DNA from 3 places in the Streptomyces sp. NPDC090106 genome. Region 1 is predicted to be linked to each of the others. Evidence: riboswitches for the same ligand, from Rfam matches in the RefSeq annotation. Region 1 holds a riboswitch; each other region holds the start of a gene.
The links. Region 1 has a riboswitch for S-adenosylmethionine ahead of ACIPSE_RS18115 (aminotransferase class V-fold PLP-dependent enzyme). Riboswitches for the same ligand answer to the same signal wherever they lie in the genome.

Region 1 (9,807 bases):
TCGACGCTCGGCACGTACAGGACGCCGCCGGCCGCCACCAGGTCCCCGCTGGGCGCCCCGCCCAGGCCGACCCGCCCGCGCTCCGCGCCGCCCGGCCCGTACACCCGGACCGTCCCCGCGCCGTCGGCTCCGGTCACCGCACAGCCGACGGCCACCGACCCGTCGAGCGCGACCGGCGGGCGGAAGTAGGCGCTGGGCAGATCCGCCGTCCACACCTGCTCGCCCCCGGCGCTCACCGCGAAGAGCGACCCGGGGGCGACGGGGTCGCCCTGGGCGTCCACGGCGTCGGTCCCGACGCCGACGAGGATTCCCGCGTCCGTGACGAGCGGCCTGGTCAGGTACGCGTCCGCGCCCTCGGCCACCGTCACCGTCCACCGCTCGCGGCCGTCGCGGCCCACGGCCCGCAGCGTCCCGTCGGCGAAGGCCACGTACAGCGTCCCGCCGTCGGCGGAGAGCGCCCCGAAGGGCCCGTCACCCGGGCTGGGCGCGTCGGCGGTGTACCGCCAGGTCACACCGGCCCTGGTCGCGGAGGCCTCCGGCGTACCGGTGGCCCCGCCCCCCGCCCGACCACCCCGGGCCTCACCACCGCCGTCCCCCCGCGTGACCCACCAGGCCCCCACACCCCCGAACGCGGCAACGACACCCCCACCGACAACACCCTTCAGAAGCCCACGCCGTGAAGGGGCGGGGGCGGGGGCGTGGGCATCCGTGGGTGCGGGAGCGGACGCGGGACCGGCGACAGCCCCGGCCCCAGGACCAGACCCGCGCCGGGAAGCCGCCTCGGGAGCCGGGGCCGGCCCACGGCTGGAGGCAACCCCGGACGCAGGGGCTGCCCTGGGCACAGGGGCCTGCTCACGATCAGAGGCCGACTCGGGAGCAAAGGCCGCCCCGGGCAGAGGAGCCGCCCCCGGCACAGGAGCCGATTCGGGACCAGAGGCGTCCTCAAGAGCCAGCACCGACTCAGGTGCAGAAGCCACCCGGGGCGTAGACCCGGGCCCGCCGGCAGCAGCCTCGGACCCCGGCCCAGGAGCAGCCACCACCTCAGAGACCTCGGCCGAACCGCGCACGGCCGCCGCCCCGGACGCAGAGCCCGGCCCGCCGGCAGCAGCCGCGGGCCCCGAGCCCAGCCCAGAAGCAGGCGCCGCCTCAGAAGCATCGGCCGAACCGCGCGCAGAACCCGCCCCGGACACAGAGCCCGGCCCCCGAGCGGCTGACGCCTCAGAAGCCGGGCCCTGCCCGAGGGCAAAGGTCTCCCGGGACGCAGGAACCACCCCAGGCACGGCACCCGGCCCGCCGGCAGCGGCCTCGGGGGGCGGCCCAGGGGCGGGCGCCGTCTCTGGAGCCTCGGCCGGGCCTCGACGAGACCGGGCTTGTGGAGCCGAGGGTGTCTCAGGCGCTGAACCCGTCTCGGGCCCGGGCGCCGGCGTGTCCGTCGCCGTCATCGGGGCCGCGTACTCGACGCGGCTCTCCCTGTCGCCCGAGTCCGGGTGCCGTGGCGCCTCGGGGAGCCAGCGTTCGCCGGTGGGAGGGGTGTGCGGGGTCGGGGCCGTGGGGGTGAACCAGCCGGGGCGGAGCTGTTGGCGCAGGGAGCGGGGGGTGTGGCCGGACGCCTCGACGATCGCCGCGGGGGCGGGGCGGGCGTCCGGGTCGTCGCCCAGGCAGGACTCGACCAGCGCCAGCAGCTGCTGCGGCACCCCGGACAGGTCGAAGTCGCGGGTCAGGATGCGCAGCAGGATGACGGAGTCCTGGCCCTCGCCGAGGGGCTCCCGGCCGCTCGCCGCGTACGCGAGGACCGCGCCGAGCGAGAAGACGTCACTGGGCGGGCCGACCTTGCCTCCGTTGCGGATCTGCTCGGGCGAGACGTACCCGACCGAGCCGACGATCGCCCCGGTCCGGGTCATCGCGGTGGCCTCCAGCGCGCGCACGATCCCGAAGTCGATGACCCGCGGACCGTCCGGCGCGAGCAGGATGTTGGACGGCTTGAGGTCCCGGTGCACCATCCCCTTGGCATGGATCGCCGCGAGCGCCTCACCGAGCGCGGCCCCGAGCACCCGTACGGCGGGCAGCGGCATCGCGCCGCCGTCCAGCACGGCGTCCCTGAGGTTGGGTCCGTCCACGAACTCGGTCGCCATCCACGGGTGTTCGCCCTCGGGGTCGGCGTCGACCACGCGCGCGGTGTACGTCCCCGCACCGCCGACGGTCTGCGCGGCGCGCACCTCCTGCCGGAAGCGGGCCCGGAAGGTGCGGTCCTGGGCGTACTCGGCGCGGACGACCTTCACGGCGAGGAGCAGCCCCGCGCGCGACGAGGCGAGGTACACCTCGCCCATGCCGCCGGACCCGAGTCTGCCCCTTACCTCGTACGGACCGATCCTGTGCGGGTCCGTCGCGCGCAGCGCCTGCACCTACCGCTCCCCCTGGACGTCGTGAGCATGCCCGGCAGGGAGCGTATCGGCAACGCGGGCCGACGGCTCGGGCGGCTCGGGCGGGTCAGACCGCCGGGACGCAGCGCCCGTCCTCGGTGCGGTAGCGCCACTTGGCGCCGTCGCTGACCAGCTCGCGCACGGCGTTCACGAACCGCTCGACGTGCTCGTCCGGGGTGCCCGCGCCGAAGCTGACGCGGATCGCGTTGAGGGACTTCTCGCCGGGCGCGGCCTCGGGGGCGCCGCACTCGCCCTGGGTCTGCGGGTCGCTGCCGAGCAGGGTGCGCACCAGGGGGTGGGCGCAGAAGAGGCCGTCGCGGACGCCGATGCCGTACTCGGCGGAGAGGGCGGCGGCGAAGTGGGAGCTGTTCCAGCCCTCGACGACGAAGGAGATCACGCCGACGCGGGGGGCGTCGTCGCCGAACAGGGAGAGGATCCTGACCTCGGGCACCTCGGCGAGGCCGGCCTTCACGGTGTCGATGAGGTGCTGCTCGCGGGCGACGAGGGTGTCGAAGCCGGCCTCGGTCAGCGCCTTGCAGGCGGAGGCGATGGAGTAGGCGCCGATGACGTTCGGGGAGCCGGCCTCGTGGCGGGCGGCGCTGTCGTGCCACTCGACGGCGACGCCGCCGTCCTCGCGCCGGGTGACCTTGCGGCTGGCGCCGCCGCCCGCGAGGTAGGGCTCGGCGGCCTGGAGCCAGTCGGCGCGGCCCGCGAGGACACCGGAGCCGAAGGGGGCGTACAGCTTGTGTCCGGAGAAGGCGACCCAGTCGACGTCGAGGTCGCGGACGGAGACCGGGTGGTGCGGGGCCAGCTGGGCGGCATCGAGCACGATCCGGGCGCCGTGGGCGTGCGCGGCGGCGGCCAGTTCGCGCACCGGCCACAGCTCGCCGGTGACGTTGGACGCGCCGGTCACACAGACCAGGGCCGGACCGTGCGGGTCACGCTCGGCGAGGGCCTGCTCCAGCGTCTCGACGGCCTGGCGCGGGGTGCGCGGCGCGTTGAGGTAGGTGACCTGCGCGTCCTGCCAGGGCAGCAGGGAGGCGTGGTGCTCGGTCTCGAAGACGAAGACCTGGCAGCCGGCGGGCAGCGCGCGGGCCAGCAGGTTCAGCGAGTCGGTGGTGGAACGGGTGAAGACGAGCTGGTCGTCCTCGCGGCAGTCGAGGAACTCGGCGACGGTCCTGCGGGCGTTCTCGAACAGGTCGGTGGAGAGCTGCGAGAGGTACCCGGCGCCCCGGTGCACGCTGCCGTAGTAGGGCGCGTACGCCGCCACGTCGTCCCAGACCCGCTGGAGGGCCGGGGCGCTGGCCGCGTAGTCGAGGGCCGCGTAGCCGACCTCGCCGCCGGTGACGAGCGGGACGGTGACATCACGTCCCAGAACGGTCAGCGGGGCACAAATGGTCCGGGCGGAGGCAGCGGTGGAGACAGACATGACGGGGCTCCCGTGAGACGTGAGAGATCAGCGCGCAGAAGGGCTGAGGGGAAAGGGGTGCGCGGAGGCGGGGCTCGGCAGCCCTATCGCATTCGCTTGCTCACAGAAGGCTCCTCGACGACCAGGATCCTGGTCCCACACCGAAAAGTGTGCGAGGGATCCGCGCTTGCCGTGGACCTTGCTGTCCACGGCCTGGTCTTCACCCGGGGCACCCCGCCACGGACGGAGGGTTGCCGGACAGTCAGCCGGGGCTTCATGACTGTCACTCATGACCTGCCGAAAAACGTACGCGATGTGATCGTCGTCCCGCAACCCGCGTCCGGATGGCGGGACGGCGATCCTCCGCGTCCTTACGCGTTGCTGGCCGCCACCCAGCGCTCCAGCGTCCCCCGGGCGGCACCGGAGTCGATGGACTCGGCGGCCCGGGCGATCCCCGCGCTCAGCTGGTCGGCCAGCGGTGCCCCGGTCTGCTCCGACGCCACCAGCGCGGCGGCCGAGTTGAGCAGGACGGCGTCACGGACCGGGCCGGTCTCGCCGTCGAGGAGCCGCCGCGCGACCTCGGCGTTGTACGTGGCGTCCGCGCCCCGCAGCGCCTCGACCGGCACCAGCTCGATACCGACGTCACGCGGGTCGAAGGCCTCCTCGCGCACCTTGCCGTCCCGGACGACCCACACCCGGGAGGTGGCGGTGGTCGTCAGCTCGTCGAGACCGTCGTCGCCGCGGAACACCAGCGCGGAGGAGCCCCGTTCGGCGAGCACGCCGGCGATGAGACCGGCCATCCGGGTGTCGAAGCAGCCGATCGCGGAGGCCGTGACCCGCGCGGGGTTGGTCAGCGGGCCCAGCAGGTTGAAGGAGGTCGGGATGCCCAGGTCCCGGCGCACGGCGCCGACGAACCGCATCGAGGGGTGGAACTTGGCCGCGAAGCAGAAGGTGATCCCGGCCCGGTCCACGACCTCGGCGACCCGCGCCGGGGGCAGGTCCAGGTTGATGCCGAGCTTCTCCAGCACGTCGGAGGAGCCGCTCGCGGACGACGAGGCACGGTTGCCGTGCTTGACGACCTTCGTGCCGGTGCCCGCGATCACGATGGCGGACATCGTCGAGATGTTGACGGTCTTCGCGCGGTCGCCGCCGGTGCCGACGATGTCGACGGCCGGGCCGGGGATGTCCAGCGGCAGCGCGTGCGCGTACATCGCCTCCACGAGGCCGGTGATCTCCTCGACCGTCTCGCCCTTGGCCCGCAGCGCCACCATGAAGCCCGCGATCTGGGCGTCGGTGGCCTCGCCGCTCATGAAGCGGTCCATCGCCCACGCCGTGTCACCCGCGCTCAGGTCCTGCCCGGCGAGCAGGCTGCTCAGCACCTCGGGCCAGGAACGGCCCGCCGCGATGTCGCCTCCAGCGGGGGTCACAGCGCTCATCCGGCCGCTCCTGAACGTCGTAGAAGAAGTGTGGACCCCCACCCTATCGAGGCGTGGGGGACGGCGAAGGGCCCCGTCCGCAGACCGGACGGGGCCCTTCTGACCGCTGCGTGGCGAGCAGCGCGGGTGATCAGTGGTGGCCGTGGCCGCTCGTGATCTCCTTGTACTCCTCGACAGTGGGCTTGGGGATCTGGGACTCCTCGCCGAAGTACGCCTCGCTGAGCTTGGCGCGCAGCTTCTCGGAACCCTTCACCTTGCGCTCGACACCGTTCTCGTCGACCGTCGGGCCGATCTCGGCCGGCTTGTACTGCTCGTGCGCGGTGAGCGTGTGCAGCGCGTCCTGGCTGAGCGGCTCGTGCACCTCGATGAACTCACCGTGCGGCAGGCGCTTGATGATGCCGGACTCGCGGCCGTGCAGCACCTTGTCCTTGTCGCGGCGCTGGAGGCCGAGGCAGATCCGCTTGGTGGCGATGAACGCGAGGACCGGGGCGACGAAGAACGCGACCCGGACGAACCAGGTGATGGCGTTGATCGACAGGTGGAAGTGGGTGGCCCAGAGGTCGTTCCCACCACCGACCAGGAGCACGAAGTACACCGTCAGCCAGGCGACACCGAAGGCCGTGCGCGTCGGGGCGTTGCGCGGACGGTCCAGGATGTGGTGCTCGCGCTTGTCGCCGGTGACCCAGGCCTCGATGAACGGGTAGACCGCGATCGCGACCAGGACCAGCGGGAAGATCACCAGCGGGATGAACACACCCAGGACGAGCGTGTGACCCCAGAAGTCGATCTCCCAGCCCGGCATCACACGGATGAGGCCCTCGGAGAAGCCCATGTACCAGTCGGGCTGGGCGCCCGTGGACACCTGGTCCGGACGGTACGGGCCGATGGCCCAGATCGGGTTGATCGAGGCGATGGCCGCGATGACCGAGATCAGACCGAAGACCAGGAAGAAGAAGCCGCCCGCCTTGGCCGTGTAGACCGGGAACAGCGGCATGCCGACCACGTTCTTGTTGGTCTTGCCGGGGCCCGCGTACTGCGTGTGCTTGTGGACGAACACCAGGATCAGGTGGGCGACCATCAGGCCGAGCATGATGCCCGGCAGCAGCAGGATGTGGACCGAGTAGAAGCGGGCCACGAAGTCGCCGCCCGGGAACTCGCCGCCGAACAGGAAGAACGACAGGTACGTGCCGACGATCGGCACGGACAGGATCGCGCCCTCCATGAAGCGGACACCGGTGCCGGAGAGCAGGTCGTCCGGGAGCGAGTAACCGGTGAAGCCGGTGAACATGCCGAGGACGAACAGCAGGAAGCCGAACAGCCAGTTGACCTCACGCGGCTTGCGGAACGCGCCCGTGAAGAACACCCGCATCATGTGCACGAACATGCCGGCGAGGAAGATCAGCGCCGCCCAGTGGTGGATCTGCCGGATCAGCAGACCGCCGCGCACCTCGAAGGAGATGTGCATGGTCGAGTTGAACGCCTCGGACATCAGCTGTCCCTGCAGCGGGACGTAGCTGCCGTGGTACTCCACCTCGTTCATCGACGGGTGGAAGAACAGCGTCAGGTACACACCCGTGAGGATGATGATGATGAAGCTGTACAGGCAGATCTCGCCCAGCATGAACGACCAGTGGTCGGGGAAGATCTTGCGCAGGTTGGACTTGGCCAGGGCGTAGATCCCCAGGCGTCCGTCCGCCCAGTCGGCGACGCGCTCGCCGGCCGGCGCTTTGCCGCGCCGGGCTTCGGTGGTTTCGGTTGTGGTGCTCATCCGCGCTCCCAGAAAGCAGGACCGACGGGCTCTTCGAAGTCGCCGAGCGCCTCGAGGTAGCCCTCGTCGTTCACGCCGATGCGCAGCTGCGGCAGGGCGTGTCCGGCGGGGCCGAAGATCACTCGGGCACCGTCGGAGAGGTCGAAGGTGGACTGGTGGCAGGGGCACAGCACGTGGTGCGTCTGCTGCTCGTACAGCGAGATCGGGCAGCCGACGTGGGTGCAGATCTTCGAGTACGCCACGATGCCCTCGTGGGCCCACTCGAGTTCCTGCTTGTCCTTGATGTCACCCGGCTGGAGCCGGACGATCATCAGGGCCGCCTTGGCGATCTCCTTCTGGAAGTCCTCGTCGTGCTCCTCCAGGCCCTCGGGCTTGGCGAAGGTGAGCGAACCGACCGCGACGTCCGAGGGACGCAGCGGCTCGTTCGTGTTCATGTTGACGAGCTGGAGACCCTTGCGCCACATGGTGTGGCGCAGCTTGGTCCCGGGCAGCGGGCCCAGGTCGCGCAGCAGGACGACGCCGGAGAGCGGCACCAGGGTGAGCGCGCCGAGCATCGTGTTGCGGATCAGCTTGCGACGGCCGATCGCGGACTCCTTGGTGCCCGCCTTGAAGTCCTCGAAGACCTTCTGGCGGAGCTCCGGGGGAGCCTCGATCGGGTGACGCTCGTCGACCATCTCCTCGTCGGACATCAGGGTGCGGGCCCAGTGGACCGCGCCCGCGCCGATCGCGAACAGGGCGACACCGAGGGTGAGGCCCAGCGCGAAGTTCAGCGCGTTGATGTGACCGAGCGGGAAGACGAAGATCGACTTGTCGTGCGGCACCGCCACGTAGGAGGCGATGAAGCCGACCGTGGCGATCATCGACAGCGTGAACAGCAGGGCGACCGTACGCTCGGACCGCCGGGCGGCGGCCTCGTCGATGTCCTGGACACGGTGCTCGTGCGGCGGGAGACCGGGGTCCGCGAACGGGTCCTTGTCGTCCGCGACGCTCACCGCGCCGTGCGCGTCCTGCTCAGCGGGCAGGTTCTCTTCGGGAATGTCTTGGCTACTCATGACTTCTTGGCCTTTGCGGTCCGAGCGGCGAGCCAGACGGCGATCGCGATCAGTGCGCCGAGTCCGAACACCCAGGCGAAGAGGCCTTCGCTGACCGGCCCGAGGCCACCCAGCTCAAGACCGCCGGGGCTCTCGGTCTCATCACCGTTGACCGCGTTCAGGTACGCGATGATGTCCTTCTTGTTCTGCGACGTCAGCGTGGTGTCGGGGAACGACGGCATGTTCTGCGGGCCGGTCTGCATGGCCTCGTAGATGTGCTTCGGGTCGACGTCCTCCAGCGACGGCGCGTACTTGCCGTGCGTCAGCGCACCACCCTTGCCGGTGAAGTTGTGGCACTGCGCGCAGTTGGTGCGGAACAGCTCGCCACCCTTGGCGATGTCCCCACCCTCCGGGCTGTACTCGTTCTCCGTCGGGACGACCGGACCGGCGCCCAGGGAGGAGATGTACGCGGCGAGCTGGTCGATCTCGGCCTGCGTGTAGATGACCTTCTTGCGCGGGACCTGCGCGCCCGGCTGCTGGGCCGGCATCCGGCCGGTGCCGACCTGGAAGTCGACGGCGGCGGCGCCCACGCCGACCAGGCTCGGGCCGTCGGAGGTGCCCTGACCGCCGGTTCCGTGGCAGCTGGCGCAGCCTACGGCGAAGAGCTTCTTGCCCTCCTCGATGGTGAGGGACTGGGCGGTTTCATCGGCCTGCGCCTTGCCCGCGGGCGCGAACACGGCGTACAGCCCCCCCGTGCACGCCAGCGCGAGGAGTAGGACGACGAGCGCCGCCAGCGGATGGCGTCGTCGTGCGGAGAGCTTTTTCACGGATTACCCCGGTGTCAGGATCTTCTGCGTCGATGCTTCTTGGGTTGCGCCCGTGGATCACGGAGCGCGCGGGAACGGGCCCGGCTACTTGATCATGTAGATCGTGGCGAAGAGCCCGATCCAGACGACATCGACGAAGTGCCAGTAGTAGGACACGACGATGGCCGCGGTCGCCTGCTCGTGAGTGAACCGCTTGGCCGCGTAGGTGCGGCCGAGAACGAACAGGAAGGCGATGAGGCCACCCGTCACGTGCATGCCGTGGAACCCGGTGGTCAGGTAGAAGACCGAGCCGTAGGGGTCGGAGGAGAGCGAGAGCCCGTCCTTCTTGACCAGCTCGGTGTACTCGTACACCTGACCGCCGATGAAGATCGCACCCATGATGAAGGTGACGATGAACCAGCCCCGGAGCTTCTTCACGTCACCGCGCTCGGCGGCGAAAACGCCGAGCTGGCAGGTGAGGGAGGAGAGCACCAGGATCGTGGTGTTGGTGGCCGAGAACGGGAAGTTCAGGGCCTCGGCCATTTCCTTCCAGTGATCAGGACCCGTCACCGATCGCAGGGTGAAGTACATCGCGAAGAGGGCCGCGAAGAACATCAGCTCGGAACTCAGCCAGATGATGGTTCCGACGCTGGTGAGGTTCGGTCGATTGACCGACGGGTGCGCGTGCCCGGTTTCTACTGTCGTTGCTGTCGCCACGACCGACATTATGTCGGTCGCTTATCCCGCCCTCACTCCGGGGGGTGCCGTTCGGAGTGTCTCCCTGCTCCGAACCGGTGTTGACGTGGTGTTCAAGGGAGTAGCATCCGGCCCTAACGGGCCTGTCCTTACGACGCTGACGTCACGGAGGAACAATGCAGCCGACCGCCACGGTGCTGGTCTACAGCGACGATTCCAACACCCGCGAGCAGGTACGGCTC
Region 2 (9,807 bases), on a different contig from region 1:
AGCGTCGGGCGGCCCACCGTCATCCGGGTGGTGCCGGTGACGGACGGGGCGTTGTCGGCGGTGGCGGTGTAGGTCACGGTCCCGCTGTCGCCGGGCGCGACGCCGTCCACGCCGTGCAGGGTGAAGGCCGGGGTGGCCTCCCCGTCGCCGTTCTGGAGATCCCCGTACCGGCACGTGTACACGGGCCCGTCGCCGGTGCAGTTGCCGCCGGTGCCCGCGCTCGCCGTGGCGACCCCCTTCAGCCCTGAAGTGTCCACCACCACACGGACGTTCCGGGCCGGACCCCCGCCACCGCGCACCACGGAGACGGGGAGGACGAAGTCGCCGTTCACGGCCCGCGCGCCCTCGTCCGCCCGGTACATCACGAACACCGGCGGGACGCCGAACCTCAACTCCACCTGATCGGCGGCCGACGCGGGCGCGTGCGACACGGCGAGCAGGGCGGCGAGGGCCGCCGCCGCAACGAGCGGACGTCTGGGGAGCCGTATCCATCGGAGCATGCGGGCACTATGCCAGGAGCCCTCCCCGGCACCGGACATGACGCCGCGTCAGAGCAGGTCGAAGCGGTGCCGGGGTGCGGACCAGTCGGCCGCCGCCGTCACCGCGCGCTCCACGTCCTCCTCCAGAAGCAGTCGGCGGGCCACCGGCTCCCGGGCGGCGGACCCGATCCGGGCCTGCCGGTCCGCCGCGTCCGCGTACCGCTCGCGCACGCTCGGCCGCCGGTCACCGGTGTACCCCCGCTCGTCCTCCGTCGCGGCGAACGGGAACGTGGAGCCGCCGAACTCGTGCAGGGCACGGTGTTCCACCCGGTGTACGTGCCGGGCGGCACCGCGACCATCGGGGCGCGCACCCCCGCCACGGCCGCACCCGTGCACCTCCGGTCGCACGCTCACCGCACCGTCTCCGCCGCCGCGACCGGACGCCAGCCCAGCTCGGGTGCGATCAGGTGCCGTACGTCGTGCAGGATCTGCTCGTACTCCTCCCGGTGGAACTCGTACGGCAGTTCCAGCCGCAGCTCCGACACCTCGGCGAGGACGGGATCGGCGGTCAGCCGCTCCAGGATCTGCTCGGCGGTGCCCACCACGTCCGGCGCGAACAGCACCCGCCTCGGGCCCTGCGGCGCCAGGGTCCGCTCGTGACGGCTCGCCGCGTAGGCGCGGTACCGGGCCCGGCCCGCCGCGTCGGCGCCGTCCAGCGGCACGATCACCCGGCCCAGCGCCACCCGCGCCGAGGCGTCGGAGGGCAGCTCGCGGCGGTACGCGCGCAGCAGGCCGAGCTGGGCGGTGGTGAAGTCGTCGGTGTCCTCGCCGGTGACGATGTTCCCGGACAGCAGACTCAGCCCCCGCCCGGCGGCCCAGCGGACCGACCGCAGGCTCCCGCCGCCGTACCAGACGCGCCGCGCCAGTCCGGGGTCGTGCGGCTGGAGCCGGGGCCGCTGCACGTTGCCGGGGGAGTGGACGACCGTGTCCGGGCCGCCCAGGTAGTCACCGCGCAGGTGGTCGAGGACCCGGGCGATCCGGCCGTACGACAGGTCGTACGTCCGCCAGTCGCCGTCGTGCACGAGGTCGCCGAGCAGGTCCGCGTGGGGCATGCCGGTGCTGAAGCCGACCTGGAGCCGCCCCCGGGACAGCACGTCCGCCAGCGCCAGGTCCTCGGCGAGGCGGAAGGGGTTCTCGTAACCGATGGGGATGACCGCCGTGCCCAGTTCGACGCGCCGGGTGCGCTGACCGGCGGCGGCGAGGAACACGGCCGCCGAGCCCACCCCGTGTTCGAGGTGGCGCTGCCGGATCCACGCCCCGTCGAAGCCCAGCTCCTCGGCGTGCTCGAAGAGCTGGAGCGTCTCCTCCAGGCCGGTGTACGGGTCGTCGTCGGCGAAGTTGCCCGGCGTGAGCAGGGCCAGCGAGGTGATGCGGGGAGTGCTCAACGGGGCCTCAGCTCGTCGTGGTCCGGGTGGCGCGGTCGCCGGGGATCGCCGCGAGCAGCTCGCGCGTGTACGGGTGGCGGGGGTCGGTGAACAGTTCCTGCGGCGGTCCCGTCTCCACGATCCGCCCCGACCGCATCACGGCGACCTCGTGCGCGATCTGCCGCACGACGGCCAGGTCGTGGGAGATGAACAGATAGGCCACCCCTGTGTCCGCCTGCAACTCGGCCAGCAGTTGCAGGACTTGGGCCTGCACGGACACGTCGAGCGCGGAGACCGGCTCGTCGCACACCACCAGGTCGGGGGAGAGGGCGAGCGCGCGGGCGATCGCCACCCGCTGCCGCTGCCCGCCCGACAGCTCCGCCGGCCGCCGTTCCAGGGTGGCGGCGGGCAGCGCGACCCGCTCCAGCAGCTCCCGGGCCCGCGCGAGCCGGGAGGCGCGGTCGCCGACCTTGAAGGCGCGCAGCGGCTCGGTGACGACCTCGGCGACGGTGAAACGCGGGTCGAGCGAGGCGTAGGGGTTCTGGTAGACGAGCTGGGCGCGGCGGCGCAGCTCCCTGGCCCGGGAGCCCCGCGCGGTGGTGACGTCGACGCCGTCGAACAGGACCTGGCCGGCGGACGGGTCCGCGAGCCGGAGCGCGAGGCGCGCGGTGGTCGACTTCCCCGAGCCCGACTCGCCGACCAGGGCGAGGGTCCGGCCCCGGTGCAGGGTGAAGCCGACGTCGTCGACCGCGCGCAGCGTCCGCGGCCCGCCCCCGGTGCGGGGCAGCCTGAACTCCTTGACGAGGTGCCGCACTTCGACCAGCGGGGTCTCCGTGGCGGCCGGTGCGGACACCGGGACGCGGGCCGGAGCCGTGGCCAGACTCGGGGCGCTGGCCAACAGGCGCCGCGTGTATGGGTGTTGAGGGTCGGCGAGGACGTCACGGGTCGGGCCGGCCTCCACGACCCGGCCCCGTTCCATCACGACCAGGCGCTGGGAGCGGTCGGCGGCCACCCCGAGATCGTGCGTGACGAGCAGCACCGCGGTGCCCGACTCCTCGGTGAGGTGCTGGAGATGGTCCAGGATGACCCGCTGCACGGTGACATCGAGCGCGCTCGTCGGCTCGTCGGCGATGATCAGATCCGGCCGCGCGGCGATCGCGACGGCGATCAGCACCCGCTGCCGCATACCGCCGGACAGCTCGTGCGGATACTGCCGGGCGCGCAGGGCCGCGTCGGGCAGCCCGGCCCGGTCCAGGATCGCCACCGCCTCCGCGGGAGCGGCCCGCCGGGTCGCCAGACCGTGCACCCGCAGCACCTCGGCGACCTGCTCGCCGATCCGCTTGACCGGGTTGAGGGACACCGTCGGATCCTGCGGGACCAGCCCGATCCGCGCCCCGCGCACGGTCCGCAGCTCCGCCTCCGACAGCGTCGCGAGGTCACGCCGCCCGAACCGGACGGTGCCCCCGTCGAGGACGCCGTTGCCCGGCAGCAGCCGGAGGATCGCGTGCGCGGTCGTGCTCTTCCCGGAGCCCGACTCGCCGACCACGGCCGTCACCTGCCCCGGCCACACGTCCAGATCGACACCCCGCACGGCGGGCACGGTCCCGCCACGGGTCCGGTACGACACGGACAGGCCGCGTATCTCCAACAGGGGTGTGCTCACGGGCCCTTCGCTCTCACCGGGTCGAAGTGTGTCGGTCCTGGAACCCTCTTGACGCGCGTCGGTCATCGCTGCCCCGCCCATTCGCCGTCCAGCGCCCGCGCGATGCGGTTGGTGGCCAGGACGGTCGCGGCGATCGCCAGACCGGGCAGCGCGGTCAGCCACCAGGCGTTGGCGAGGTAGTTGCGGCCGTCGGAGATCAGCGTGCCCCACTCCGGGGCCGGTGGCGGCGCCCCGTAGCCGAGGAAGCTCAGCGCGGACACGGCGAGGATCGAGGCGCCGAAGTCCAGCGTGGCCAGCACGATCACCGGCCCCGCCGCGTTGGGCAGCACATGCCGGCCCAGCACCGAGTACCAGCGGGCACCGCAGGAACGTGACGCCTCGACGAACACCGCCTGCCGTACCCGCAGCACCTCGGCGCGCGCCACCCGGGCGAACGAGGCGACGCTCGCGACACCGACCGCGACGGCCACCTTCACCGTCCCGTAGCCGAGCGCGGTGACCAGCGCCAGCGACAGGAACAGCGCCGGGATGGCCAGCAGCACGTCCACGAACCGCATCAGCACGTCGTCCACCCACCGGCCCACGAACCCGGCGACCACGCCGAGCAGGCCACCGACCACGAACGCGACCAGGACGGCGATCAGCGTGGCCTTGAGGGACAGCTGGGCGCCGTGCACCACCCGGGCGAACACGTCGCGCCCCAGTTCGTCCGTCCCGAACCAGTGGGCGCCGCTCGGGCCCCGGAAGTTCTCCGCGGGCACCCCCTTGAGCGGGTCCCGCGAGGTGAACAGTCCGGGCCGGAACGAGGCCAGCACCACCAGCACGACGACGATCCCCGACAGCAGCAGACCGGGCCGGCGCAGCAGGAACCGCCCTGTCCTGCGCAGGCCGGTGCGCCGCCCCCGGCCGGGCTGCTTTCCGGTGCCGTCCGCCGGTTCCGGGAGGCCAGGGCGGGCCTCGACCGGGTCTCCATGAGGCCCCTCGTGAGGCCCCTCCTGAGGCTCTTTGAGCGGACCGCCGATGTCGACAAGGCTCTGGTTCCGGCTCATGCGAAGCTCGCCCTTCTGTCCGAGGCGACCACGATCCGCGGATCGAGGAGCGGATAGACCAGATCGACCAGCAGGTTCGTCGTCACGAAGATCAGCGCCCCGAACACCACCACCCCCTGGACCAGGGGAATGTCCTGGGTGGTGACGGCCGCCGCGGTGACCCGGCCCAGCCCGTCCCGCGAGAACACCGTCTCGACGACCACCGAACCGGCCACCAGCTGCCCCACCAGCAGGCCGACGACCGTCAGCGCGGGCAGCGAGGCGTTGCGCAGCGCGTGGCGCAGATGGACCCGCCAGCGCCCCGCGCCCTTGGCCCGCGCCGTCTCCACGTACGCCTGGTCCAGCGCCGTCAGCAGACTCTTGGCCAGCACCTGGGCGACCAGCGCCCCCGTCGGGACCGCGAGCGTCAGGGCGGGCAGCACCAGGCCCCGGAAGCCGTCGTTGCCGAAGGCCGGGAACCAGTTCAGCCGGAACGAGAACATGTCGACGAGGAGCAGCCCCACCCAGAACGTCGGCACCGACACCCCGAGCGGCGGCAGCGACAGCAGGAACTGCCGCAGCCAGCGCCGGGAGGTGAAGGTCGCCGCCACCGCGAGACCTCCGCCGAGGACCACCGCGAGCAACAGCGCCGCACCGGTGAGCTGGAGGGTCTGCGGCAGCGCGTCCGCCAGGGTCGAGGTGACCGGGCGGCCGGTGGAGATCGCGTCGCCGAAGTCGCCGTGCACCGCCCGCCCCAGATAGTCCGCGTACTGGACCAGCACCGGTTGGTCGAAGCCGTACTCATGGCGCAGCGCCGCGAGCCGTGCCGGGTCGACCTCACCCGAGTCCATGCCCGCGCTCGCCATCGCCGTGACGGGGTCGCCCGGCAGATAGTCCAGCACGAGGAACGAGACCGTGTAGGCCGCCCACAGCACCCCGACCGCCTGCGCGAGACGCTTGATCACATAGCGGCGCACGGTCTAGCCGATCCACGTGTCGTGCAACTGGAGCCGGCTGGAGGCGTCGAAGTCCAGGTCGTGCACCTTCTTAGACACACCGATCTGGGTCTGGAGCTCCACCACGGGCGCGTAGTAGGCGTTCCGCACGATCAGCTGCTGCGCCCGGGCGACCAGTTCCGCGCGCTCGGCCGGGTCCGTGGTCGCCGCCTGCGCGGTCAGCGCCGTGTCCAGCTCCCCTTCCGGGACGCGGTAGTTGTTGGCGAGCTTCGTGGAGAAGGAGCTGCGCAGGATGTCCGGGTCGGCCCGGGTGATGTTGCCCCAGGCCGCGTCGTAGTCGCCCGCCTGGAGGATCGGGGCGAACTGGGTGATCTGGAGCTGCTTGAGGGTCACCTGGACGCCGACCGCCTTCAGCTGCTGCTGGAGCAGTTCCAGCGCGGGCTGGTTGGTGGCCGAGTTGGGGACCCAGTCGACGGTCAGGGCGAGCCTCTTGCCGCCCTTCGTGCGGATGCCGTCGTCGCCGGTCTTCCAACCCGCCTCGTCCAGCAGGGACTTCGCCTTGTCCGCGTCGAAGGACAGGTCGGAGGCGAGGCTGGTGTAGTCGGGTGTGGTGTGCGCCAGGACGCTGGTCGCCGCGCGGGTCCCGGTCGGGAAGACGGTGCCGGCGATCTCCTCGCGGTCGATGGCGGCCAGGATCGCCTGGCGTACCCTGGCGTCCTTGAGGGCGGGGCGCGCGTTGTTGAGGCCGAGTCCGAACACCACGCCGGGGTTGGCGCGCCGCTGGAGGCTGACCTGTCCGCCCTTGAGGGCCGTCTCGTCGGCCTTGCCGACGCTGCCGATCGCGTCCACCTGGCCGGACCGGAGGCTGCCGGCGCGCACGCCCGCCTCGGGCACGACCTTGAAGACCAGCTGGTCCAGATAGGCCTCGCCCTGCTTGTCCCAGCGGGAGGAGCCCCACGCGTAACCGGTGCGCTTGGCCAGGGTGATCGACTGGTTCTGCACGTACCGCTTCAGTACGAACGGCCCGGACCCGACGATGCCCTCGCTGCACCGCTGCTGCGGTGTCCGCCGCACGCTCGCCGACGACTCGATGCCCAGCGAGTGCGTCGAAGTGGCCTGGAGGAACTGGGCGTTGGGTTCCGCGAAGGTCACCTTGACGGTCAGCGGGTCGACCACCGTGGTGTTCTTGACACCGCTCAGATAGCCCTGGGCGAGGGTCGCGAGGGCGCCGAGCTCAGGCACGGCGTCGAAGTTGTCCTTGACGACCTGCGCGGTCAGCTTCGACCCGTCGCTGAAGGTGACGCCGGAGCGCAGATGGAAGGTGAAGGTGGTCGTGTCGGCGCTGATGTCCCAGCTCTTCGCGAGCCACGGCACGATCTTCCCCGTCTCCGGGTCCTGGTCGGTGAGGGAGTCCACGGTCTGGCGCACCGAGTAGATGGTGTCGTTGCTCGCGACCTGCTGCGGGTCGACGCACCCGGCGTCCGAGCCCACCGCGAACGTCAGGGTGCCACCGGACCGGGGCTCGCCGCCACCGGAGCCGGAGCCGTCGGTGCCCGAACCGCAGGCGGTCAACAGCACACCGGTGGTGAACAGGGCGGTGGCCGCCGCCCATCGGGGGGATCTGAAAGCCGGAAGAGCTGTCACGGAGGATTCTCCTACTCGGGTCACCGGACAGGGCGGTGCCGCTCGGGGCACGGCCGTGCGGGGGTGTGCGGCCCCGGCCGGTGCGTGACCGGCGCCGGGGAGCGCTGTGCAGACAGGGGGCCGGGGGAAGGCGCAGGCAGCCGTGGGCCGGAGGGCGGGCGAAGGAGCCCGAGGATCACGGCGAGGACGAGGGCGGCCGTCGTTCAGCGAGAGGGCGACGGCGAAGGCAGCCGTGGACGGCTGCGACGACCACCGGGGCGTGCCGGATCACGACCGGCGACGGGGGTGTCAGGCCTGACAGAGACAGCTGGTCGAGCGCTTGAGATCGATGTGGCGCCGGCGGGCGAGCCGGGAGAACACCGTGGCGGGGGCGAACGAGGCGCGCGGGTCGCCGCTGTGGCGCATACCGGTCCTCCTTGTCTCCGCCCCCGTCGAGGGGGGGCCACGCGCTTGCGGGGATCACCACGATCCGCGCCGGGCCTTCACCTGGAGCACCCCACCGCGCGGGAGGGTTGCCGGTCAGCGAGCCAGGGCTTGACGCTGACACTCGATGCCGTCAGTGATCGTACGAAGCGGTCTCACATCACGTCAACGACGGTTCCGCGGCGTGAGACGCGCCGGATCACGAACCGCCGCGCTCGCGGGGGATCTTCAGGCCCGCCTCGATCGCCACCGGGAGCCGGTTCTCGGCCGGAGGCAGCGGGCAGGTCGCCAAGTCGGTGTAGGCGCACGGCAGATTGGCGGCCCGGTTGAAGTCGACGACGAGGGTGCCGTCGCCGCCGGGCGCCTCCAGGGCCAGTGCCCGGTTCGCGGCGTACGTGGTGACGCCGGAGGTCGCGTCCGTGAACAGCACCAGCAGCCGCCCCTCCCCGTGCCCGGGGAACGCGGTCAGTGACAACCGCCGCCCGTCCAGGTCGAACTCGATCCGGCCCGGCGCGTCATACACATGCTCAAGGCCCTCCACGGCGGCGCCCACGGTGGTCGGCCTCGGGGTCTCGAACGGGACGTACCGGCCCGGCACCGCCCAGCGCGGGTCCGGCGCGTAGGCGGGCGTCCCCGTGAAGTCCGTGCGCAGCGGCGCGTCCGGGTGCCGGGGCCGCACGATGTCGTTGCCGCCGCGCTTGGCGACCTCGATCACCGCGTCGCCCCACACCGCGTCGACGCCGCCCCGCTCGGGCAGCACTCCGAAGCGGTGTTCGCCGCGCACCGGCCGCCCCTCGACGACCAGTTCCTCGCCCTCGCCGAGCGCGACGACGACCCCGTCGGGGCCGGTGTGCCAGGCGCCCGGCGCGTCGGGGAACCGCTGCGGGCGCTCGTCGAGCCAGTGCAGCCCGGTGATCGCGAGGAACCCGTGCGGAGCGGAGAGCCGCGCCTCCTGCGCGCGGTACCACTCCAGCCAGCTCTCGGTGAAGGCGTGCAGATCGGTCGTGCCGGCCTTGGTCGTGGTGGCCTCGGTCGTCATGAATCCTCCTCGGACGGAACGGTGGACGGCGGTCAGCCCGCGCGGCGCCGGTCGGCCGCGGTCCGGTCGGCCGCGGCCCGGTGGGTCAGGGGTGCCCGCAGCCCCAGGTGCTCGCGCAGCGTCGTACCGGCGTACTCCGTGGGGTACACCCCGCGTTCCTGGAGCTCGGGGACGAGCAGGTCGACGATGTCGTCGAGCCCGTCGGGGATCAGGTACGGCGTGACGTTGAAGCCGTCCACGGCGCCGTGCCGGACGAAGCGGGCGAACTTGTCGGCGAGGCCCGACGGGGTGCCGACGTGGCCGCGCTGCGGGCCGAGCGCGATGACGGTCTCGCGCAGCGACCAGCCGTTCGCCTCCGCCCTGGCCCGCCACTCGGCGACGACCGTGCGCGGGTCGGCGACCCGCCGCGCGCCGAAGGAACCGTCGTTCTCGGCGACGACCGGGTCCTCCTCAGGCAGCGGACCGTCGGCGTCACGGCCGGACAGATCGATGCCCCACAGCAGCGTCGCGATGCCCAACGCCGTCGCGGGGGTGACCTGTTGGAGGCGGATCCAGCGCTTCTTCTCCTCGGCCTCCTCCTCGGTGGCCCCGATGATGATCTCGGTGCCCGGCAGGATGCGCAGATCGTCGTCCGGCCGTCCGACGGCACGCAGCCGGGTGCGGATGTCGTCGGCGAAGGCCAGCGCGTCGTCGAAGTCGCTGCCGTGCGCGGAGAAGATGACATCGGCGTTGCGGGCCGCGAAGTCGCGCCCCTCCCCGGAGTCACCTGCCTGGAAGACCACCGGGTGCCCCTGGGCGCTGCGCGGCAGGGTCGGCGCGAGATCGACGTCGAACTGCGGTCCCCGGTGACGCACTTGGCGGACCGCGCCGGGCGCCGACCAGGCGGGCGCGCCCGCCGAACCGGCGACGGCCCCGTCCGCCCAGCCGTCCCACAGCGCGCGGGCCACGGTGAGGAACTCCTCGGCGCGCCGGTAGCGGTCGGCGTGGTCCAGATAGCCGCCGCGCCGGAAGTTGGCACCGGTCCACGCGTTGTCGGTGGTCACCACGTTCCAGCCCGCGCGGCCCTCGGAGAGCAGGTCGAGCCCGGAGAGCCTGCGGGCCAGGTCGGCGGGCTCGTTGAAGGTCGAGTTGGACGTCGAGACGAGACCGAT
Region 3 (9,807 bases), on a different contig from region 1:
GCGGACTCCAGCACCCGCTCCGGCTCGGGGTGCCCGCTGCCGAGCACCTTGCCGAACGCCGTGCGCTCGTCGTGGTTGCCGGTGGTGTAGAAGACGGGCGCCCCGCCCAGCACGTCCCGCGCGAAGGCGCCCACCAGGTCCCGCAGCGCCGTGTACGCCTCCACGGCACCGTCGTCGGCGAGGTCGCCGGTGACGACGACCGCGTCGACGCCCCGCTGATGCCGCAGCTCGGCGAGCATCAGCCGCAGGGAGTCATGCGCGTTGACACCGCGCGCGTCCGGCGCGTCGGTGCGTCGCAGATGCGTGTCCGAGAGCTGGAGAATCCTCATCTCCCGGACACTACACAGGAGTTGGGGCTCAGCTCAGGGACTGGAGCGCCTTGGCGTCGTACGGCTTCAGCTCGTCGTGGCGGCCCGTGAGGACCTTCCGCGCCCACTGCGGGTCCTGGAGCAGGGCCCGGCCGACGGCGACCATGTCGTACTCGTCGCGCTCGAAGCCGTCGAGCAGGTCGTCGATCGACTTGAGCGGGGAGCCCTCGCCGACGAAGGCCCCCATGAAGTCGCCGTCCAGGCCGACCGAGCCGACCGTGATGGTGGGCTTGCCGGTGAGCTTCTTCGTCCAGCCCGCGAGGTTGAGGTCCGCGCCCTCGAACTCCGGGATCCAGTAGCGGCGGGTCGAGGCGTGGAAGGCGTCGACACCGGCCGCGGCGAGCGGGGCGAGGACGGCCTCCAGCTCCTGCGGGGTCTCGGCGAGACGGGCGGCGTAGGCGTCCTGCTTCCACTGCGAGTAGCGGAAGACGACCGGGAACTCCGGGGAGACGGTCTCCCGGACGGCCGCGACGATCTCGGCGGCGAACCGGGTGCGGGCGACGGGGTCGCCGCCGTAGGCGTCGGTGCGCCGGTTGGTGCCCTTCCAGAGGAACTGGTCCACGAGGTAGCCGTGCGCGCCGTGGATCTCCACGCCGTCCATGCCGATGCGCTCCGCCGCGGCGGCGGCCTCGGCGAAGGCGCCGATGACGTCGTCGATGTCGCGCTGGGTCATCGCCGTGCCCGTGCGCTCCTCCTCCCCGATGCGCAGGCCGGAGGGGCCGACGGCCGGGGCCGTCTTCACCGGCGACTGGCCCTCCTTGCGGACCATGCCGATGTGCCACAGCTGCGGGAAGATCGTGCCGCCCGCCGCGTGCACGTCCGCGGCGACCCGCGCCCAGGCCGCGAGCTGCTCGTCACCGTGGAAGCGCGGGACGCGGCTGCTCTGGCCCGCCGAGTCGTGACCGACGTACGTCCCCTCCGTCACGATCAGGCCCACGCCCGCCGCGGCCCGGCGCGCGTAGTACGACGCGACGTCCTCGCCCGGGATGCCGCCCGGGGAGAACATACGGGTCATCGGCGCCATCGCGATGCGGTTCGGGACGGTCAGACCGTTGATCACGGCCGGCCGGGAGAGGATCTCGGCGGCGCGGGTGGCGGTGGCGCTCACGTGGGGGGCTCCTAGGGGTGGGGGTCACCTGAGGTACCAGGCGGTATGTGCATACGCATAGACAGTACGCACAGGTAACCTCCCCGTCAGCCCCCTGGTTTCCGCCCGCCCCTGTGATCCCGGACACGCGGCGGGGCTGGTCAGCCCACCAGCAGGTCCTTCTTCAGGGCGCGCAGCTCGCGGGCGTCGATGCCGAGGGCCTGGTCGAAGTAGGCGTCGATCGAGCCGTACTCGGCCGCCACCTGGTCGAAGCCCGAGTTCAGGTACTCGGCGCGGACATCGAGGAGCGGCTTGTAGATCTTGGCCTGGGCCTCGGGGAGCGCCGCGAGGGTCGCCGCGTTGGCGGCGGCGCGGTAGGTGTTGCTGGCGAGGTAGTCGTCCATGACCGTCTCGCTCGGCACGCCGAGGGCGGTCAGCAGGGCGGCGCTGGACCAGCCGGTGCGGTCCTTGCCCGCGGTGCAGTGGTAGACGACGCCGTGCCGGTCCTCGTCGGCGACACCGGCGTACACGGAGGTGTAGGCGGCCTGCGCGGTCGCCCCGCTGACCATGTACTTCTCGGCGTCCACCATCATCTGCACGGCGGCGGACTCACTGGTCGGCATGGTGGTGACCGCGTCGGACCCGGCGAGGACGTCCGCGACGGTGTAGGTGGCGCCGGCCGGCACGACGTCCGGGGCGGAGGTGCGCTCGGAGGCGGTCCGCAGGTCGTAGACGGCGTGGACGCCGAGGCGGCGGAGCTTGGCCGTGTCGGCGGCGGTGAGCTTGTTCAGCGCGTCGGAGCGGTAGACCTCGCCCATCTTCACCCAGTGCCCGTCGGCGGTGCGGTAGCCGCCCGCGTCACGGAAGTTGACGGTTCCGTCGAGCTTGATCAGACGGTCGGCCAGGTGCAGCGAACCGCCCTGCGCGGGGACGAGGTCGAACCACTGGCGGTCCGCCTTCGCCGACCCGGCGACGGTGACCGTGACGTCCCCGGTGGCGCCGCCGCGCGCGACGGTCCGGCCGCCGGCCCTGATCGCGACCGACTTCACGCCGGGCGCCTTCCAGACGAGGCGGAAGGTGCCGTCGTCGTTGGCGGTGACGGTCGCCCGGGTGAAGGGGATGCGGGAGGCGGGCGCGTGGTGCGCGGGGGAGGCCGCGGGGGCGGCGAGGGCGGACGGGGCGGTCAGCGCCAGCGCGGCGGCGGCGAGGAGGGCGACCTTGAGGGGCTTCTGGGACGTCAGGGGCTTCATGCGATGGATGCTGTGTGCACCGACCGACATCGGGGTGAACGCCGGGCGAATGACGCGACGTGCAGAGATGGCAGTTTGTGCCACCCACCACCACGGCGAGGTTCTCTCGCCCCCGCCGGACGGGCTGAAAGGATCAGACCTGGCGTGAAAATTCAGCCCGTCCGGCGTTTGAGGACAAAGGGGGGCTGGGGCGCAGCCCCAGGGGCGGGACGGGAAGGGGCGGCGGGGGCGGAAAAAGCCCGAGGGCGGCACCCCCTGCGCTCGGCAGGGGATGCCGCCCTCGGTGAAGGACGGTGATCGACCGGAGGGCGATCAGAAGTCCATGTCACCGCCCGGCATACCGCCACCGGCAGGCGCGGCGGCCTTCTCCGGCTTGTCGGCGATGACGGCCTCGGTGGTGAGGAAGAGCGCGGCGATGGACGCGGCGTTCTGCAGGGCAGAGCGCGTGACCTTCGCCGGGTCGATGATGCCTTCGGCGATCATGTCGACGTAGTCGCCCGTGGCCGCGTTGAGACCCCAGCCCACGGTCAGGTTGCGGACCTTCTCGACCACGACGCCGCCCTCGAGACCACCGTTGACGGCGATCTGCTTGAGCGGGGCCTCCAGCGCGAGCTTCACGGCGTTGGCACCGGTCGCCTCGTCACCGGTGAGCTCGAGCTTCTCGAACACCGCGGAAGCCTGGAGCAGGGCCACGCCACCACCGGCGACGATGCCCTCCTCGACGGCCGCCTTGGCGTTGCGCACGGCGTCCTCGATGCGGTGCTTGCGCTCCTTGAGCTCGACCTCGGTCGCGGCACCGGCCTTGATGACGGCGACGCCACCGGCGAGCTTCGCCAGGCGCTCCTGGAGCTTCTCGCGGTCGTAGTCCGAGTCGCTGTTCTCGATCTCGGCACGGATCTGGTTGACGCGACCGGCGACCTGGTCGGCCGAGCCGGAGCCGTCGACGATCGTCGTCTCGTCCTTGGTGATGACGACCTTGCGGGCGCGGCCCAGGAGGTCCAGGGTCGCGTTCTCCAGCTTGAGGCCGACCTCCTCGGAGATGACCTCGCCGCCCGTGAGGATGGCGATGTCGCCGAGCATGGCCTTGCGGCGGTCACCGAAGCCCGGGGCCTTGACGGCGACGGACTTGAAGGTGCCGCGGATCTTGTTGACGACCAGGGTCGACAGGGCCTCGCCCTCGACGTCCTCGGCGATGATCAGCAGCGGCTTGCCCGACTGCATGACCTTCTCCAGGAGCGGGAGCAGGTCCTTGACGGAGCCGATCTTGGAGTTGGCGATCAGGATGTACGGGTCGTCGAGCGACGCCTCCATCCGCTCCATGTCGGTGGCGAAGTACGCCGAGATGTAGCCCTTGTCGAAGCGCATACCCTCGGTGAGCTCCAGCTCCAGACCGAAGGTCTGGGACTCCTCGACGGTGATGACGCCTTCCTTGCCGACCTTGTCCATCGCCTCGGCGATGAGCTCGCCGATCTGGGTGTCGGCGGCGGAGATGGAGGCCGTGGAAGCGATCTGCTCCTTGGTCTCGACATCCTTCGCCTGCTCGAGCAGGGCACCGGAGACGGCCTCGACGGCCTTCTCGATACCGCGCTTGAGAGCCATCGGGTTGGCACCGGCGGCCACGTTGCGCAGACCCTCGCGCACCAGGGCCTGGGCCAGAACGGTCGCGGTGGTCGTACCGTCGCCGGCGACGTCGTCCGTCTTCTTGGCGACTTCCTTGACCAGCTCGGCGCCGATCTTCTCGTACGGGTCCTCGAGCTCGATCTCCTTGGCGATGGAGACACCATCGTTGGTGATCGTGGGGGCGCCCCACTTCTTCTCGAGGACGACGTTGCGGCCCTTGGGGCCGAGCGTCACCTTGACGGCGTCCGCGAGCTGGTTCATGCCGCGCTCGAGGCCGCGCCGCGCCTCCTCGTCGAACGCGATGATCTTGGCCATGTGAAGTGGTCCCTCCAGGACTGGGGGTGATTCCTTCGGACCGCGCCCGCGCCCGCGACGGACGGCTCGCACACCTCGTGGTTCCTTGCCCCACCCGGCCTGCGGGCCTCACCGACCCGGTCCTCGTTGTCACTCTCACCTTCAGAGTGCTAACGCCAATGATTAGCACTCGGCATGGTCGAGTGCAAGCGGCTCTCGGGGATCGACCGGGGCGCTCCGCCAGGCGCGAACAGGGCGGCGGGGGGCCTGCGGGCACGCCCGGCCCTCCGGGCACGCCGAAGGGCCCGCACCCATGACTCCCCATGAGGTGCGGGCCCTTCGAAGAAGAACGTCGCTGCTAGTTCAGTCGGCGCGCGCTTCAGCCGGTCGCCAGTCGGACCATGTCCGCCTGCGGCCCCTTCTGGCCCTGCGAGATCTCGAAATCGACCCGCTGACCCTCTTCCAGGGTGCGGTAGCCGTCCATCTGAATCGCGCTGTAGTGGACGAATACATCCGCACCACCGTCGACCGCGATGAAGCCGTACCCCTTCTCCGCGTTGAACCATTTGACGGTGCCCTGAGCCATGCCTAACTCCCCTATTACTGGCCCTTGCACGGACCCGCACTTCGCGGATCCGGGTCAGACCTCACCCCCCACAGGATTGGGGGCGTGCGCCGGAACGCGTCGACCGCGGCCGAATGTATCCGTCCAACTGCCCTCTGCAACAGGTCAATCGGACGAGAATTCAGGGCAAGACCAGTCAGGAATGTACGGAGAATTCCGCTGAATATGGGTCAAGTCGGGCCCCATAAAAGGAATAAAAGACGCAGAAGAGGCGCGCACTTTGGCTACTTCTCATCGCAAGTGGAGCCAGAACTCATATGCGTATGGCATGAAGGGTGCGGCAGCTTCCCCAACTGTACCGCGCTCAACCATGCAGAATTGCCCCCTCCGTTTCTCTCACGGAGGGGGCAATTCGATGAACAGTGCGTGATGCGGCTCAGCAGCCGCCGGCCACCGCCGGGATGATCGAGACGCCGGCGCCGTCGGGCGTCGCGGTCTCCAGGCCCTGCTCGAACCGGACGTCGTCGTCGTTCACGTACACGTTGACGAACCGGCGCAGCTTGCCCTGGTCGTCCAGGACACGGGCGGCGATGCCCGTGTGGTTCTTCTCCAGGTCGGCGATGACCTCGCCGAGGGTGGCGCCCTCGGCGGGCACCTCGGCCTGCCCACCGGTGTAGGTGCGCAGGATGGTGGGAATGCGGACGTTGACGCTCACGAGGGAACCTCCGGTCGGTACTAGGTCTTTCAGGGTCCGGCCCAGACTGGGGCTCGACGGCTACGCGAGTCCGGCCTCGCGGAAGGAGTCGAGGCTGGGACGGATCGTCGCGGTGAGCCCGGTGCCCGCCACCGCGTCCAGCGTCTTGAGTCCGTCCCCGGTGTTCAGCACGACGGTCGTCTTCGCCGGGTCCAGCAGCCCGTTCTCGATCAGCTTGCGGGTCACGCCCACGGTCACCCCGCCCGCGGTCTCCGCGAAGATGCCCTCGGTGCGGGCCAGCAGCTTGATCGCGTCGACGATCTGCTCGTCGGTCACGTCCTCCACGGCGCCGCCGGTGCGCCGGGCGATGTCCAGGACGTAGGGGCCGTCCGCCGGGTTGCCGATGGCGAGCGACTTGGCGATGGTGTCGGGCTTCTGCGGCCGGACGACGTCGTGGCCCGCCTTGTAGGCGACGGACACCGGCGAGCAGCCCTCGGCCTGGGCGCCGAAGATCTTGTACGGCCGGTCCTCGACGAGCCCGAGCTTGATCAGCTCCTGGAGCCCCTTGTCGATCTTCGTCAGCTGCGAGCCGGACGCGATCGGGACGACGAGCTGGTCGGGCAGCCGCCAGCCGAGCTGCTCGCAGATCTCGTACGCGAGGGTCTTGGAGCCCTCCGCGTAGTAGGGCCGCAGATTGACGTTGACGAAGCCCCAGCCCTCGCCGGCCGGGTCGCCGATGAGCTCGGAGCAGAAGCGGTTGACGTCGTCGTAGTTGCCCTCGATGCCGACGAGCTCACCGCCGTAGACGGCGGCCATGACGACCTTGCCCTGCTCCAGGTCGTGCGGGATGAACACGCAGGAGCGGAAGCCGGCGCGGGCGGCGGCGGCGCCGACGGCACCGGCGAGGTTGCCGGTGGAGGAGCAGGAGAGCGTGGTGTAGCCGAAGGCGCGCGCCGCCTCGACGGCCTGGGCGACGACACGGTCCTTGAAGGAGTGCGTCGGGTTGCCGGAGTCGTCCTTGACGTACAGCCCGCCGGTGACGCCGAGCTCGGCGGCGAGGTTGTCGGCCTTGACGAGGTGGGTCCAGCCCGGGTTGATGTTGGGCTTGTCGGCCACGTTCGCCGGGACGGGCAGCAGGGGCGCGTAACGCCAGATGTTCGCGGGTCCCGCTTCGATCCGCTTGCGGAGTTCCTCGGTGTCGTACCCGGAGAAGTCGTACGCGATCTCCAGCGGGCCGAAACACTCCTCGCACGCGAAGACCGGACCGAGAGGGACCCGGTGGCCGCATTCGCGGCAGCTCAACGCGGTGGCGGGGCCGAGATCGACCTGGGTTCCGGAGGTGTTCGCGACAGTCTGCGCAGCCATGAGAGGCGAGGCCCTTTCTCCTCATCTTCCTCACGACGCATCTCGCCGTGAGACGGATTTGGCACCTTCCCGAGTCGGGAGCCTCACGTACGCGAGAACCGACTGGAGGGTTGCCGGGGCTTCATCGGGCCGTATCCCTCTGCCCCTCTGGATGAGCGGTATGAAGTTGTCGATCTGTGGTCGATCCGTGGTCGATCCGTGCGTGGATCACCGCGTGGATCTCGGTGGGGCCGTCCAGGACATGCGATGGTCACCCGCCTTGTTCAAGACTGTAACCGACAACAAGGACAGTTGAGATAGTCGTCCGAACCGCGAGATGGATCACACACGACGATCCCCCCGCCGCCCCACGCAGAGGAGTCGCCCACGTGCTGAAAGAAACAGAGCGCTGGCTGGCCACCCGCTCCTGGTCCGTGACCGACCGCCCTCTGCACCGGATCATGGCCGCGAAACAACGCACCGGTCAGACGGTCAGTGTCGTCCTGCCCGCGCTCAACGAGGAGGAGACCGTCGGTGACATCGTCGCGGTCATCCGGCACGACCTCATGCAGCAGGTGCCCCTCGTCGACGAGATAGTCGTCGTCGACTCGGGCTCCACCGACCGCACCTCGGCGGTGGCCGCCGCGGCGGGCGCCCGGGTCGTGCACCGGGACGAGATCCTGCCCCGCATCCCCGCGGCCCCCGGCAAGGGCGAGGTCCTGTGGCGCTCCCTCCTCGTCACCTCCGGTGACATCGTCTGCTTCATCGACGCCGACCTGAAGGAGTTCTCCTCCGACTTCGTCTCCGGCATCGTCGGCCCGCTCCTGACCGACCCGGGCGTCGACCTGGTGAAGGCCATGTACGACCGTCCGCTGGGCGGTGCGGCGGGCCAGGGCGGCCGGGTGACGGAGCTGATGGCCCGCCCCCTGCTGAACATGCACTGGCCCCAGCTGGCCGGTTTCGTCCAGCCGCTCGGCGGCGAGTACGCGGCCAGACGCTCCCTGCTGGAGCAGCTCCCCTTCCCGGTCGGCTACGGCGTCGAGCTGGGCATGCTGGTGGACGCCCTGCACCTGGTCGGCCTCGACGCGCTGGCCCAGGTCGACGTCGGCGTCCGCAAGCACCGCCACCAGGACGGCCAGGCGCTCGGCCGGATGTCCGCCGCGATCTACCGCACGGCACAGCTCCGCCTCGCCCGCGGCCATCTGATCCGCCCCGCGCTGACCCAGTTCGAGCGGGGCGAGGACGGCTTCGAGCCGCGCACGTACTCGGTCGACACCGAGGAACGGCCGCCCATGGTGGAGATCTCCGAGTACGCCGAGCGGAAGGTCGCGTAACGCCCCGGGAGCCCGCCGTATACGGCTGGATACCTGCGGTGACCGTACGTTTGAGCGTTTACGCGCCGGGCTAGGTTGAGGCGTATGGCGTCCCTCTCCCCCACGGCCCCCGCCCCTGCCTCCGCCCGGGTGCTCGTGGCCTCCAACCGCGGGCCGGTCTCGTACGAGGTACGGGACGACGGCACGCTCAGCGCCCGGCGGGGCGGCGGCGGGCTGGTCTCCGGGCTGTCGGCGATCGGCCCGGACGCGGACGCCCTGTGGGTGTGCTCGGCGCTGTCCGACGGCGACCGGGAGGCGGTGCGGCGCGGGGCCGGCGAGGACGGCGTGCGGATGCTCGCCGTCCCGGCGGACGTGCACGCGGACGCCTACAACGGCATCGCGAACTCGGTCCTGTGGTTCGTCCACCACATGCTCTACCAGACCCCGCTGGAGCCGTCCTTCGACGCGGAGTTCCGGCGGCAGTGGGCGCGCTACGAGGAGTACAACGCCGCCTTCGCGCGGGCGCTGGCCGAGGAGGCGGCGGACGGCGCGGCCGTCCTGGTCCAGGACTACCACCTGTGCCTGGTCCCCGGGATGCTCCGCGAGCTCCGCCCCGACCTGCGCATCGGCCACTTCTCGCACACCCCGTGGGCGCCGGTGGACTACTTCCGGATGCTCCCCGACGACATCTCCGCGCAGATCCTGCGGGGCATGCTGGGCGCCGACCGGCTGGGCTTCCTGACCCGGCGCTGGGCCGACGCGTTCGAGCGCTGCGCGGCGGAGCTGGCCGGCGGGCTCGGGGACACCCGGGTGGGCGTGCACGGGCTCGGCGCCGACGCGGACTTCCTGCGGAAGCGGTCCCACGCGCCGGACGTCACCGACCGCATGGCCGCGCTGGCGGCCGAGATCGGCGAGGGCCGCAAGGCGATCGTCCGGGTCGACCGCACCGAACTGTCGAAGAACATCGTCCGCGGCCTGCACGCCTACGCGGCCCTGCTGGAGAGCCGCCCGGAGTGGCGCGAGCGGGTGGTCCACGTGGCGTTCGCCTACCCCTCCCGGCAGGACCTGGCGGTGTACCGCGACTACACGGCCGAGGTGCAGCGGGTCGCCGACTCGGTCAACTCCCGCTACGGCACGCCCGGCTGGACCCCGGTCGTCCTGCACGTCAAGGACGACTTCGCCCGCTCCCTGGCCGCCTACCGCCTCGCCGACGTCGCCCTCGTCAACCCCATCCGCGACGGCATGAACCTGGTCGCCAAGGAGGTCCCGGTC

Region 2: it holds a riboswitch for S-adenosylmethionine, as region 1 does, so the genes downstream of both, ACIPSE_RS24295 (ABC transporter substrate-binding protein) here and ACIPSE_RS18115 (aminotransferase class V-fold PLP-dependent enzyme) in region 1, are expected to answer to the same signal.
Region 3: it holds a riboswitch for S-adenosylmethionine, as region 1 does, so the genes downstream of both, thrC (threonine synthase) here and ACIPSE_RS18115 (aminotransferase class V-fold PLP-dependent enzyme) in region 1, are expected to answer to the same signal.

What each region holds. Positions count from the first base shown of each region.
Region 1 is NZ_JBIVDS010000005.1:232,598-242,404, reverse strand. It holds gene ACIPSE_RS18120 (PQQ-binding-like beta-propeller repeat protein) at 1-2,402, opposite strand, end outside; gene ACIPSE_RS18115 (aminotransferase class V-fold PLP-dependent enzyme) at 2,488-3,849, opposite strand; SAM riboswitch class IV at 4,007-4,123, opposite strand; gene trpD (anthranilate phosphoribosyltransferase) at 4,200-5,264, opposite strand; gene ACIPSE_RS18105 (cytochrome bc complex cytochrome b subunit) at 5,395-7,032, opposite strand; gene ACIPSE_RS18100 (Rieske 2Fe-2S domain-containing protein) at 7,029-8,084, opposite strand; gene ACIPSE_RS18095 (c-type cytochrome) at 8,081-8,890, opposite strand; gene ACIPSE_RS18090 (heme-copper oxidase subunit III) at 8,975-9,595, opposite strand; gene ACIPSE_RS18085 (hypothetical protein) at 9,742-9,807, shown strand, end outside.
Region 2 is NZ_JBIVDS010000007.1:366,780-376,586, forward strand. It holds gene ACIPSE_RS24265 (hypothetical protein) at 1-500, opposite strand, end outside; gene ACIPSE_RS24270 (hypothetical protein) at 549-806, opposite strand; gene ACIPSE_RS24275 (LLM class flavin-dependent oxidoreductase) at 890-1,924, opposite strand; gene ACIPSE_RS24280 (ABC transporter ATP-binding protein) at 1,932-3,632, opposite strand; gene ACIPSE_RS24285 (ABC transporter permease) at 3,629-4,615, opposite strand; gene ACIPSE_RS24290 (ABC transporter permease) at 4,612-5,571, opposite strand; gene ACIPSE_RS24295 (ABC transporter substrate-binding protein) at 5,575-7,194, opposite strand; SAM riboswitch class IV at 7,636-7,749, opposite strand; gene ACIPSE_RS24300 (DUF1684 domain-containing protein) at 7,817-8,656, opposite strand; gene ACIPSE_RS24305 (NtaA/DmoA family FMN-dependent monooxygenase) at 8,689-9,807, opposite strand, start outside.
Region 3 is NZ_JBIVDS010000014.1:140,851-150,657, reverse strand. It holds gene ACIPSE_RS36800 (metallophosphoesterase) at 1-329, opposite strand, end outside; gene ACIPSE_RS36795 (NADH:flavin oxidoreductase) at 358-1,476, opposite strand; gene ACIPSE_RS36790 (tyrosine-protein phosphatase) at 1,617-2,705, opposite strand; gene groL (chaperonin GroEL) at 3,018-4,640, opposite strand; gene ACIPSE_RS36780 (cold-shock protein) at 4,999-5,205, opposite strand; gene ACIPSE_RS36775 (MoaD/ThiS family protein) at 5,621-5,899, opposite strand; gene thrC (threonine synthase) at 5,960-7,243, opposite strand; SAM riboswitch class I at 7,262-7,401, opposite strand; gene ACIPSE_RS36765 (glucosyl-3-phosphoglycerate synthase) at 7,612-8,556, shown strand; gene ACIPSE_RS36760 (trehalose-6-phosphate synthase) at 8,641-9,807, shown strand, end outside.